Regions from separate parts of the Pseudomonas moorei genome, predicted to be linked through region 2. Evidence: predicted binding sites of a transcription regulator. Region 2 holds the regulator's gene; each other region holds the start of a gene.
What was found. Region 2 encodes sigma-54, which starts transcription at its own class of promoters, with help from an activator protein. Its sites were predicted from a motif close to ANTGGCATNNANNTTGCTNT; they were not measured.
Positions count from the first base shown of each region.

Region 1 (4,159 bases), 1.8 Mb from region 2:
CCACCATGATGAACGGTTCCATCAGGCTGGTGAGGTTATCGACCATATGATCGACGTCGTCCTCGTAGAAACCCGCGACCTTGTCGAGCATGCCGTCCAGCGTACCGGACTCCTCGCCAATGGCGGTCATCTGGATGGCCATGTTCGGAAAGATACCGGAAGTACGCATGGCGAAATTCAGCTGCATGCCCGTCGAGACATCCTGCCTGATGCGTTGCACGGCGCGCTTGAACACGATATTGCCGGTCGCGCCAGCCACCGACTCCAGCGCTTCAACCAACGGCACGCCAGCGGCGAACGTGGTCGACAGCGTACGGGCGAAGCGGGCCACGGCGGATTTGTACATCAAGGTGCCCACCAGCGGCAGTTTCAACAACCCGGTGTCCATTCGGTCGCGAAAAGCCTGGGACGTCCTCAAGGCATGACGAATGGCGAACAACGCCACGATCGTGACCCCGAGCATCATCCACCAGCTGTCCTGCATGAACCGCGACAAACCAATGACCATCACAGTGAAGGCGGGCAACTCGGCTCCGAATCCCTGGAATACCGACTGGAATTGCGGGACCACTTTGACCAGAAGAATCCCGGTGACGATGATCGCGACGAACACCACCATCAGCGGGTAGGTCATGGCTTTCTTGATCTTGGACTTGAGGCTTTCGCTCTTTTCCTTATAAGTCGCCACCCGTTCCAACAGAGTATCCAGCGCTCCGGCCTGTTCGCCGGCGTCCACCAGATTGCAGTACAACTCATCGAAATACCGGGGCTTTTTGCGCAGGGCCGCGGCAAAGCTGTTACCCGCCGCGACGTCCTGTTTCACGTCGTCCACCAGCGTGCGCATGGCCGGGTTATCGAAGCCTTCACCGATGATGTCGAACGACTGCAGTAACGGCACCCCGGCTTTCATCATGGTTGCCATTTGCCGGGTGAACAGGGCGATGTCCTGGGCCTTGATGCGTTTGCCCAGACTGAGCAGCGACGGGGTTTTCTTGCGGACCTTACCGGGATTGATGCCTTGCTTGCGCAATTTCGCCTTGATCAGCGCCGGGTTCTGTCCGCTCAGCTCGCCGGTTATTCGGGCACCTTTGCGATCGGTGCCTTCCCAGGCATACACACTGATTTTTGCTGCTTTGACCGCCATGTTCAGTCCTTGGTGACTTGCCACTTCATGAATCCCGATTCGCCCGTTGTAGCCATCGTTGCAGTGTTCGCACCCGACTGGCTCATAGATCGTGAATGTGCCGATGCGTTCCTCGGGGAAACTTCCTTGAGCCGGGCCTTGCGGGGGAGTTTCCGCCGGCCGGGGCCGATTGCCTGACCAGATCGTAGAAGGCGATGCCATGCATTGAAGTACCCGGGGCGCGATCTAGAGCCTAGTCAAACGGTGGAACCAGACCACCAGGGGTAGGTGACAAAAACTGTCAGATAGTGCGGATTCTGGGAGTAGGAAAGGGTGTTGGGCGGGTCGTGCACCCCGCCAACAGAGGGCACGGTGCCTGGCATGGGCTGTGCTCTAACAGCTTCAGATCATGAGAATTCGACTCATGCATGGAGGCTGTCAATGAACCAACAAAAAGGCTTTACCCTGATTGAGCTACTGATCGTGGTCGCAATCATCGGGATTCTGGCAACGTTCGCGATTCCTGCGTATTCCAAATACCAGGCCCGGGCCAAGGTGACGGCGGGGCTGGCGGAGATTTCGGCCTTGAAGGTGCCGTTCGAAGATGTCATCAATCAAGGCGACGATCCGGATCTGAAGACGGTGGGTGGCACCCCGACCACCTCCAATTGCACAACGACAGCGTCCGGTAAAGCGGCGGATGGCACAGGCACTATTGCCTGCACAATCGTGAATGCACCCGGCCCGGTGCTGAACAAAACCATTACCCTGACGCGTACCCTGACGGGGTGGACGTGCGCCACCACGGTCGATCAGGACTATGCGCCCAAAGGCTGTACGGGCGTCGCCCCGAAAGTCTGATCCATGACCTGATTGCCAGTACCCCGCCTTTCGCGGGGTATTTTTTTGTCCTGTTTTATACAAACCAGGTCTTCAGGAAAACCCGCGTTAATTCATGGCCTTAGGCCTGCGGTAAAACCCGCAACTTGCATGTAGGGAATTTCGAAGTCATGCATTTTGCATGATTCCGGAAATTTACGTTTTTTATAAGTTATTGATTTATATGCATTTATTGTTTATTTCAAAGTTGGCACAGCGTTCGCAATATCTCTGGTAACCCTGCTGAAAAGAAATCCAGCAGACTTTCCAGAAAAACAGGAGTTACTCGTATGAAGAAGTTCGCTATCGCTGCCGCTACTGTAACCGCGCTGACCCTGACCATGGCCAATGCTGCATTTGCACAGACTCAAGCCACCCAGGCACCCATGACACTGGCGGCCGGTGAAATGACCAAAGCCGAGGAAGCTACTTCCGATACCTGGATCACAACCAAAGTCAAAAGTGACCTGCTCACCGAAAAAGGTATTCCTGGCACCGACATCAAGGTTGAAACCAACAAAGGCGTCGTGTCCCTGTCATCCACCGTTGCGGTGACTGACGCTCAGAAAGCCACTGCCGTGGCGATCACCAAGAAAATCAAAGGCGTCAAAGCGGTCTCCGCTGACGGCCTGAAAGCCGAGTAAGGCACGACTTCTCGCCTGGACTGGGAGAAGGCGCGGCAGGCGGGCCGAGTGATACGCCTGTCGCATCTGAGGAGTTCATGCGAACGGCCATAAGGATGTGGCCATTACAGGCCCCGGCATTCGTGTCGGGGCCTGTTCTATTGTGGCGCTGCACATTAACTGGAGATCAGTTCTCGCGTTACTTTTCCTTCACTCGGCGTCCAGATGCAGGGGCGTAACCACCTTGCCGTCCTTTTCCGCTTCGCCCAGTTGGGCATCGATAAAGTACACGCGGTCATCGGCGAGTTGGCCCTTGTCGACCAGATAATCCTTAATGCTGCTGGCGCGATCCTGCCCCAACTGGCGCAACAGCACGTCGCTGGTACTCCAGAATTTGATCACGTCAGCGCGCATTTTCGCCGTGCGTTCCTCTTTGCCCAAGTCCTTCCATTCGGCGGGTGGCTGAGTTTTCAGGCGAGTGCGATAAATCCCTTCCAGCAGCGCGCCTTTCTCGTTGTCCGGCACTACCAGCATCGAAGCCTGGGCCGGCACTTTGTCACCACGGCGCTGGAGCATTTTGTAGTAGTTGTACTGGTATTCCCGTTCCAGTCGCTGTTCGGCGATCAACGGGCCGTCGCTGCTTTGCGCCGCCGTGCCTTCAATTTCCAGACGCAGGGCAGGACGTTCCTTGAGCGCGTTGGACAGTTTGACCAACGCCGCTTCAGCGTCCTTGCTCAGGTCGCTGGAACCAGGGGCAAAAGACACGCTCCCCAAGTCTTCCGAGCCACCGCCGCTGACCAGCCCGCCAATCAGCTTGAATGGCGCCGCCGCGGCTTTCACGATCAGGTTGCGCAGGGTCTGCCAGACGATCGGCATGATGCTGAACTGCGGGTTATTGAGGTCGCCGGTGACCGGCAGCTCGATGGAAATCTTGCCATCGACGTCCTTGAGCAAGGCAATCGCCAGTTTCAGCGGCAGGCTCACGGCGTCGGGGCTGTCGACCTTTTCGCCCAGTTGCAGTTGTTCAACCACCACTTTGTTTTCGGCCTTGAGCTGGCCTTTGGTGATCAGGTAATGCAGATCAAGATTGAGTCGGCCCTTACGGATACGGTAACCGGCGAACTTGCCGGAGTAGGGCGTCAGCGTGGTCAGTTCCACGCGTTTGAAGCTGGTGGCGATGTCGAGGCTGGCCATCGGGTCGAACGGATTGACCGCGCCCTTAATGGTCACCGGTGCATAGCGGTCGACCTTGCCCTTGACGTCGACACTGGCGGGCTTGGCCTGGCGGCTGTCGATGGTGCCGATTTGCCCGTTGAGTTGTTGGATGGCGGTTGCAAAGTTCGGCGTCAGGCTGAAGTCGGCGAAGTTGGCCGAGCCGTCATTGATGGCAATCCCGCCGATATGGATGCCCAGTGGCTTGTCCTTGCTGGCGGCAGGTTTGGCGGCGGCAGGCCTGGCACCGGAATCAGCCGGCTGCGGAATCAACAAGTCATCGATGTTGGTGGTGCGGTCATCGTTGATCATGAAGCGTACA
Region 1 covers NZ_AP035776.1:401,670-405,828, reverse strand. Annotated here, with positions in the region: gene ACGJAX_RS01925 (type II secretion system F family protein) at 1-1,144, opposite strand, end outside; gene ACGJAX_RS01920 (pilin) at 1,565-1,984, shown strand; gene ACGJAX_RS01915 (BON domain-containing protein) at 2,293-2,646, shown strand; gene ACGJAX_RS01910 (DUF748 domain-containing protein) at 2,836-4,159, opposite strand, start outside.
Region 1: a site for sigma-54 is predicted at 1,499-1,518, ahead of ACGJAX_RS01920 (pilin). Genes of this name have one in related genera too.

Region 2 (4,159 bases):
TCTTCCAGCAGCTCGGGAAACCGCGACAGGTGGCTCGGCAGGTTGCGTGCATCGATGGAGACAGCAACGAGTGGCTGTACCAGCTCGGTGTGAATCAACGCGCGTTCGGCAAGTTCCGGCAGCAACCCGGCAGGCAGGTTGTCGATGCAGTAGTAGCCGTTGTCCTCAAGCACATCGAGGGCGGTACTTTTACCCGAGCCGGAGCGGCCGCTGACGATGATCAAACGCATGATTACTGACCGTTTTGCTCGTTCAGGACAACCTGATACAAGGCTTCATTGCTCGGGGCACTGCGCAGTTTTTCGCGCACTTCCTTGCGGTCGAGCATGCTGGCGATCTGGCGCAAAAGCTCCAGGTGCGCATCGGTAGCAGCTTCCGGGACCAACAGAACGAACAACAGGTCAACCGGTGCGCCATCGATGGCGTCGAAATCTATGGGGGCGTCAAGGTGCATCAAAGCGCTGATGGGCGAGGTACAACCCTTCAGGCGACAGTGGGGAATGGCGATACCGTTGCCAAAACCGGTCGAGCCGAGTTTTTCGCGGGCAATCAAAGCCTCGAAGACATCTTGCATCTCCAGATCCGGCACTTCCCGGGCGATCAGGTTGGCAATTTGCTCGAGGGCTTTCTTTTTACTGCCGCCCGGCACGTTCACCAGGGAACGGCCGGGGGTCAGGATACTTTCAAGTCGGATCATGGGTTGGGAGTGTTAACGACCCGTAGCGCCCTGAAGGAGGCTCTGGGTCTTTTCCTTATGCTTTTTGAGTTGTTTGTCCAGCTTGTCGGTCAGTGCGTCGATCGCCGCGTACATGTCGGTATGTTCCGCGTTAGCGACCACTTCATTGCCGGGAATATGCAGCGTGGCTTCGATTTTCTGCTTCAACTTTTCGACGGTCATCGTGACCTGAACGTTGGTGATCTTGTCGAAATGCCTCTCTAATCGTTCGAGTTTTTCGCCGATGTAGGTGCGAAGAGGTTCGGTCACTTCCAGTTGGTGTCCACTGATGTTGACTTGCATACAGCTTCTCCTTCGTTGCCAGTGCATAAAGCGGTAGATCAGATGATCTACCACTGGAACGCTGTGGCGTGGCTCTACATCAACCGCTTGCGTTCGCTCGAAGGCGCGATCCCCAGGGATTCGCGGTACTTGGCGACGGTGCGGCGAGCCACCTGAATGCCTTGTGCCTCCAGTAAACCAGCGATCTTGCTGTCACTCAACGGCTTTTTCTGATTTTCCGCAGCAACCAGTTTTTTGATGATCGCGCGGATCGCCGTGGACGAGCATTCGCCACCTTCGGAGGTGCTGACATGGCTGGAGAAAAAGTATTTCAGTTCATATATGCCCCGAGGGGTATGCATGAATTTCTGTGTGGTTACGCGTGAAATCGTCGATTCGTGCATGCCGACCGCCTCGGCGATGTCATGCAGAACCAGCGGCTTCATGGCTTCGTCGCCGTACTCCAGGAAGCCGCGTTGATGCTCGACGATCTGGGTGGCTACTTTCATCAGGGTTTCGTTGCGGCTTTGCAGGCTTTTGATGAACCAGCGGGCTTCCTGCAACTGATTGCGCATGAAGGTGTTGTCGGCGCTGGTGTCGGCGCGACGCACGAAACCGGCGTACTGGGCGTTGACCCGAAGACGTGGAACCGACTCCTGATTGAGCTCCACCAGCCAGCGTTCGTTGTCCTTGCGCACGATCACGTCGGGAACGACGTATTCGGCTTCAGTGGACTCGATCTGCGAGCCTGGGCGTGGGTTAAGGCTCTGAACCAGTTCGATCACCTGGCGCAGTTCGTCTTCCTTGAGCTTCATGCGGCGCATCAGTTGACTGTAATCGCGGCTGCCGAGCAGGTCGATGAAATCGGTGACCAGGCGCTTGGCTTCGTTCAGCCAAGGGGTTTTGGCCGGCAACTGACGTAATTGCAGCAGCAGGCATTCGCCCAGGTTGCGGGCACCAATACCGGCGGGTTCGAATTGCTGGATGCGGTGTAGAACAGCTTCGATTTCGTCCAGTTCGATGTCCAGTTCCGGATCGAAGGCTTCGAGGATTTCCTCGAGCGTCTCGTCCAGATAGCCCTGATTGTTGATGCAATCAATCAGGGTCACGGCGATCAGGCGATCGGTGTCGGACATTGGCGCCAGGTTCAATTGCCACAGCAGGTGGCTTTGCAGGCTTTCGCCGGCCGATGTGCGGGTGGTGAAATCCCACTCGTCGTCATCGTTGCTCGGCAGGCTGCTGGCACTGGTCTGGTAGACGTCTTCCCAGGCGGTGTCGACGGGCAGTTCATTGGGAATGCGCTCGTTCCAGTCGCCTTCCTCGAGGTTATCAACCGTCGGTGCGCTTTCCTGGTAGGAGGGTTCCTGAATGTCGGGGTTGGGCTTCTGTTCGACGTTGTCGGCCAGGGGGTCGGTGTTATCGAAGTCGTCGCCGTCTTCCTGGCGTTCGAGCATCGGATTGGACTCCAGGGCCTCCTGGATTTCCTGTTGCAGGTCCAGGGTCGACAATTGGAGCAGGCGGATGGCCTGTTGCAGCTGCGGTGTCATCGTCAGCTGCTGGCCCATTCTCAAGACTAGCGATGGTTTCATGGCAGGGGCTTAACACCTTATTCGCCGGCGCACATGCGCCATCCACTACAGGGCGCCGGAGCGCCAAACATAAGCAAATTATATGCCCGAAACTGAAGTGTTTGCCTAGAGCGCTGTAACAATAAAAAAATGTTGATTTTTTATCGAGACAAGCGCCCGTCGACTAGCCAGACACCTCAGTGCTTACAGGCGGAACTCATGGCCCAGATACACTTCCTTGACCAGGTCGTTGGCCAGGATGGTTTCAGCGTCGCCTTCGGCGATCAATTGGCCATCGTTGACGATGTAGGCGGTTTCGCAGATGTCCAGGGTTTCGCGGACATTGTGGTCGGTGATCAGCACGCCAATGCCCTTGGCCTTGAGGTGATGAATGATCTGCTTGATGTCACCCACCGAAATCGGGTCCACGCCGGCGAAGGGTTCGTCGAGCAGGATGAATTTCGGGTTGGTTGCCAGGGCACGGGCGATTTCCACACGGCGGCGTTCGCCACCGGACAGGCTCATGCCGAGGCTGTCACGGATGTGGCTGATGTGGAACTCCTGGAGCAGGCTTTCCAGTTCCTTGCGACGACCGGCCTTGTCGAGTTCCTTGCGGGTCTCGAGGATGGCCATGATGTTGTCGGCGACCGACAGTTTGCGGAAGATCGACGCTTCTTGCGGCAGATAGCCGATACCGGCCTTCGCGCGGCCGTGCATGGGTTGGTGGCTGACGTCCAGATCGTCGATCAGTACGCGACCCTGATCGGCCTGTACCAGGCCTACGATCATGTAGAAGCAGGTGGTCTTGCCGGCGCCGTTAGGGCCCAGCAGGCCGACGATCTGACCGCTGTCGATGGACAGGCTGACATCACGCACGACCTGGCGGCTCTTGTAGCTCTTGGCCAGATGCTGAGCTTTCAGAGTTGCCATTACTGGGCCTTTTGCTCGTCGGTTTTCTTCTTCGGCTGGATCACCATGTCGATGCGCGGACGCGCTTCGGTGACCTTGTTGCCTGTTGCACGGCCAGCGCTCGCAAGCTTCTTGACGGTGTCGTAGACGATTTTCTCGCCCTGGGTGGTGTTGTTGTCCTTGTCGATGACTTTGGCGCGATCGATCAGCACCACGCGGTTTTGCGAGGCGTGGTACTGGATGGTCACACCCCAGCCCTGGACGGGCTTGGTGTCGCCCTGGGTTTGCAGCTGTTCGAAGTAGGCCAGGTTGCCCACCGAAGTCACGACATCGATGTCGCCAGTCGGGGTGCGGGTGATGGTTACGGTGTTGCCCTTAACGATCATCGAGCCCTGGGTGATGATCACATCGCCTTTATAGGTGGCAACGCCATTCTTGTCGTCCAGTTGGGCGTCGTCGGCTTGAATGCGGATAGGCTGCTCTTGATCGTTCGGCAGAGCCCAGGCGCTCACGCTTCCCAGTGCTGCGCCCAGACTGAGCAAAATAGGGAGGGTTTTAACGAGCCTCATACTGTCCTCTTACGTTCGAAAGCAGGTGTATCCTGCTTTCTTTCAAATACGCTTTCATTCCGGTACCAGTCGATACGCCGCCAGCGCCGTCGATTCTAACGGGTTGCTCGGTCTGC
Region 2 covers NZ_AP035776.1:2,249,285-2,253,443, forward strand. Annotated here, with positions in the region: gene rapZ (RNase adapter RapZ) at 1-230, opposite strand, end outside; gene ptsN (PTS IIA-like nitrogen regulatory protein PtsN) at 233-697, opposite strand; gene hpf (ribosome hibernation-promoting factor, HPF/YfiA family) at 710-1,018, opposite strand; gene ACGJAX_RS10360 (RNA polymerase factor sigma-54) at 1,093-2,586, opposite strand; gene lptB (LPS export ABC transporter ATP-binding protein) at 2,770-3,495, opposite strand; gene lptA (lipopolysaccharide transport periplasmic protein LptA) at 3,495-4,043, opposite strand; gene lptC (LPS export ABC transporter periplasmic protein LptC) at 4,030-4,159, opposite strand, start outside.

Region 3 (4,159 bases), 650 kb from region 2:
ACGAGCGTTCAGAGCATAAAACGGCATCGTTTGTACCTCGATACCAGCGAGTTCCAGCGGGTCATCCTCGGCCGCATCCGGGTGGCGGATGTCGATCACGATCTGACCGGCCAGCGCTTCGCTGACTTCTTCAATCTGTATGTCCTGGCCCAATTCATCGATCACGCGATCGATCGGCACCAGCTTGGCGTTCTCGAGCGCACGCTCAAGGACCGCCATGTCGAATTCTTTCTCTTCGTGCTCCACGCGATGACGCTTGGCCGCCGTCTTGGGGTTCACCGAAATGACCCCGCAGTACTCCGGCATGTGCCGGGCGAAGTCGGCGGTGCCGATTTCGTTGGCCAGGTCGATGATGTCCTGCTTGTGGCTGGCGATCAGCGGGCGCAGCACCAGCTTGTCGGTCACGCAGTCGATCACGGACAGGTTCGGCAGTGTCTGGCTCGAAACCTGGGAAATCGCCTCACCGGTGACCAGCGCATCAATGTGCAGGCGATCGGCGATTCGGGACGCAGCGCGCAACATCATACGCTTCAATACTACGCCCATATGACTGTTATCGACTTTGCCGAGAATTTCTCCGAGCACTTCCTCGAACGGCACACTGACAAATAACACGCGTTGGGAGCTGCCGTACTTCTTCCAGATGAAATGCGCGACTTCCATAACGCCCAGTTCATGGGCCCTGCCGCCAAGGTTGAAGAAGCAGAAATGGGCCATCAGGCCACGGCGCATGATCTGGTAGGCAGCGACCGTGGAGTCGAAACCGCCGGACATCAGGACCAGCGTCTGCTCCAGTGCGCCCAGCGGATAACCGCCGATGCCATTGTGCTGGCTGTGGATCACGAACAACCGTTGGTCGCGAACTTCGATGCGGACTTCGATTTCCGGCTTTTTCAGGTCGATCCCGGCGGCACCGCACTGACGGCGCAACTGGCTGCCGACATATTTTTCGATGTCGATCGAGCTGAACGGATGCTTGCCGGCGCGCTTGCAACGCACCGAGAAGATCTTCCCGGCCAGTGCATCTCCGTAGTGCTGCTTGCACTTTTCGACGATGTCGTCGAAATCACCCAGCGGGTACTCGTCAATCTGCAGGAAGTGCGCGATGCCCGGCATGCAGCTCAGGCGCTCGCCCATCTCCTTCAGGACCCTGGGGTCGCTGACACGGGTTTCCAGCTCGAGGTTGTCCCACACACCGTTCACCACCACGGCCGGGTCCAGATCGCGGAGCACGGCACGGATGTTCTTGGCCAATTGGCGGATGAAACGCATCCGTACCGGGCGGCTCTTGATGGTGATCTCGGGAAAGACTTTTACGATTAGTTTCATGAAAACAGCGCGCGCTGGGCCAGCCGAAAAAGGGGGGCGCGGATTATAGCGGAAATTGCTCAAGGTTTAACCAGTTAATGTGCAGAAGGTTTTGCGCGCACCAAAACAGGTCACTTTGCGACTTCGACGCCACATTAAGGGGCGTGAATTCAAGCTTTTATAGGCCCTGCGCCTCTATAAGCGCGAAATTGGGGCAAAAAACCCATGCTGGGGCACTGGCATGCAATTTGCTCCCTTGTGAGGCAGGTTGCCTTGGCAGAGTATTCGCGCCGGCATCACAAACATTTAAGGGCATCCACTACCAGCCCTAAGCCACCCGGAGGACACTATGTCGAAGTCGGTTCAACTCATCAAAGATCATGACGTCAAGTGGATTGATCTGCGGTTCACGGACACCAAAGGCACTCAGCACCACGTGACCATGCCGGCTCGCGACGCGCTGGATGAAGACTTCTTCGAAGTCGGCAAGATGTTCGACGGTTCTTCCATCTCTGGCTGGAAAGGCATCGAAGCCTCCGACATGATCCTGATGCCGGACGATTCCACCGCCGTTCTCGACCCGTTCACCGAAGAGCCGACCCTGATCCTGGTCTGCGACATCATCGAACCTTCGAGCATGCAAGGCTACGATCGCGACCCACGTGCGATCGCCAAGCGCGCCGAAGAGCACCTGAAAGCCACCGGTATCGGTGACACCGTATTCGCCGGTCCGGAGCCAGAGTTCTTCATCTTCGACCAGGTCAAGTTCAAGTCCGACATCTCCGGTTCCATGTTCAAGATCTACTCCGAACAAGGTTCCTGGATGTCCGACCAGGACATCGAAGGCGGCAACAAGGGCCACCGTCCAGGCGTCAAAGGCGGCTACTTCCCGGTTCCACCGTTTGACCACGACCACGAAATCCGTACCTCCATGTGCAACGCACTGGAAGAAATGGGCCTGACCGTCGAAGTTCACCACCACGAAGTGGCAACTGCCGGCCAGAACGAAATCGGCGTCAAGTTCAACACCCTGGTGAAGAAAGCCGACGAAACCCAAACCCTGAAGTACGTCGTGCACAACGTTGCCGATGCCTACGGCCGTACCGCTACCTTCATGCCCAAGCCTCTGTACGGCGACAATGGCTCGGGTATGCACGTACACATGTCCATCTGGAAAGATGGCAAGAACACCTTCGCAGGCGAAGGCTATGCCGGCCTGTCCGATACCGCCCTGTACTTCATCGGCGGCATCATCAAGCACGGTAAGGCCCTGAACGGCTTCACCAACCCGGCCACCAACTCCTACAAGCGTCTGGTGCCAGGTTTCGAAGCTCCAGTAATGCTGGCCTACTCGGCTCGCAACCGTTCCGCTTCGATCCGTATTCCTTACGTGTCGAGCCCGAAAGCCCGCCGTATCGAAGCGCGCTTCCCGGATCCGGCTGCCAACCCGTACCTGGCTTTCGCCGCACTGCTGATGGCTGGCCTGGACGGCATCCAGAACAAGATCCACCCTGGCGATGCAGCTGACAAAAACCTGTACGACCTGCCGCCTGAAGAGGCGAAAGAGATCCCACAAGTTTGCGGCAGCCTGAAAGAAGCCCTGGAAGAGCTGGACAAAGGTCGTGCGTTCCTGACCAAAGGCGGCGTTTTCAGCGACGACTTCATCGACGCTTACATCGCCCTGAAAAGCGAAGAAGAAATCAAGGTTCGTACCTTCGTACACCCACTGGAATACGAGCTGTACTACAGCTGCTAATCCGGTAGCGCCTGCGCAAGCGGCGTGACAAAAAGAGGCCTTCTTCGGAAGGCCTTTTTTGTGGGCAGTTTCCGACAACTGTTTTCTCATTCTCCTCGGACATTCACAGCATCGTCCGGCATCAATCCATTCGAGTTGCTCGTAGCCTGTATCGACTTGCTGAACTCAATGGATGGAAAAATGAAGACCTGCCTGTTCACACCCCTGATCGCCACGTTGACCATAGCGTTGCAGGGCTGCAGCCCCGCATCAACTCCGGCCGGTGTCGAACGTAATATCCTGCTGCAAACCAGCACCTCCTGGGACAACACGCCTTACATTCGCTACCCCGATTCCGCGCCTGAACTGTCATTGCTCAAACTCAAGATACCGGCCAACACCGCACTCGACTGGCATACCCATCCGATCCCCAACGCGGCTTACATTCTCGCAGGCGAATTGACGATCGAGAGCAAGGACAATGGCCAGATCCAGCACTTCAAACAGGGCGACGCGCTGGCTGAAATGGTCAACATCACACATCGTGGAATAACCGGTGACAAGCCGGTAGAACTTATTGTGTTCTATGCTGGCAGCCAAGGTATTCCATTGTCGGAGTAATCCTCGCTGCCCACCGGGAGTCTGAATGCGGCCGTTTTTCATGCTTTTGCTGCTGTCGTTGGCTTTTCCCGTGATGGCTCAGATTTACAGATACGTCGATGCCGATGGCAACACCGGATACAGCAACCAGCCACCTGATGGCATTGAAGCTCATCCGGTCGAGCTGCCACCGCTCAACCGTGCCGAAAGCCAGCTGTCGGGAGAACCACAACCGCCTGCCAAAGCCAGCAGCCCCGAACAACCTCGCACCACTTATGAAGCACTGAAAATCACCGGCCTTCCCACCACCGAAGCCCTGCGCGCCAACGACGGCACCTTCACCGTCAACGTGCTGATCAAGCCACGCCTGCAGGGAGCGCATCAGCTCAGACTATGGCTGGACGATCAACCGTACGGCCAACCAGGCAACGTACCGGTCCTGCAACTGGTGAACATTGATCGCGGCCAGCATCGTATCGCCGTACAAGTGATCGACGGCGATGAGGTCGTGCAGCA
Region 3 covers NZ_AP035776.1:1,601,708-1,605,866, reverse strand. Annotated here, with positions in the region: gene thiI (tRNA uracil 4-sulfurtransferase ThiI) at 1-1,329, opposite strand, end outside; gene glnA (type I glutamate--ammonia ligase) at 1,658-3,064, shown strand; gene ACGJAX_RS07605 (cupin domain-containing protein) at 3,245-3,664, shown strand; gene ACGJAX_RS07600 (DUF4124 domain-containing protein) at 3,690-4,159, shown strand, end outside.
Region 3: a site for sigma-54 is predicted at 1,544-1,563, ahead of glnA (type I glutamate--ammonia ligase). Genes of this name have one in related genera too.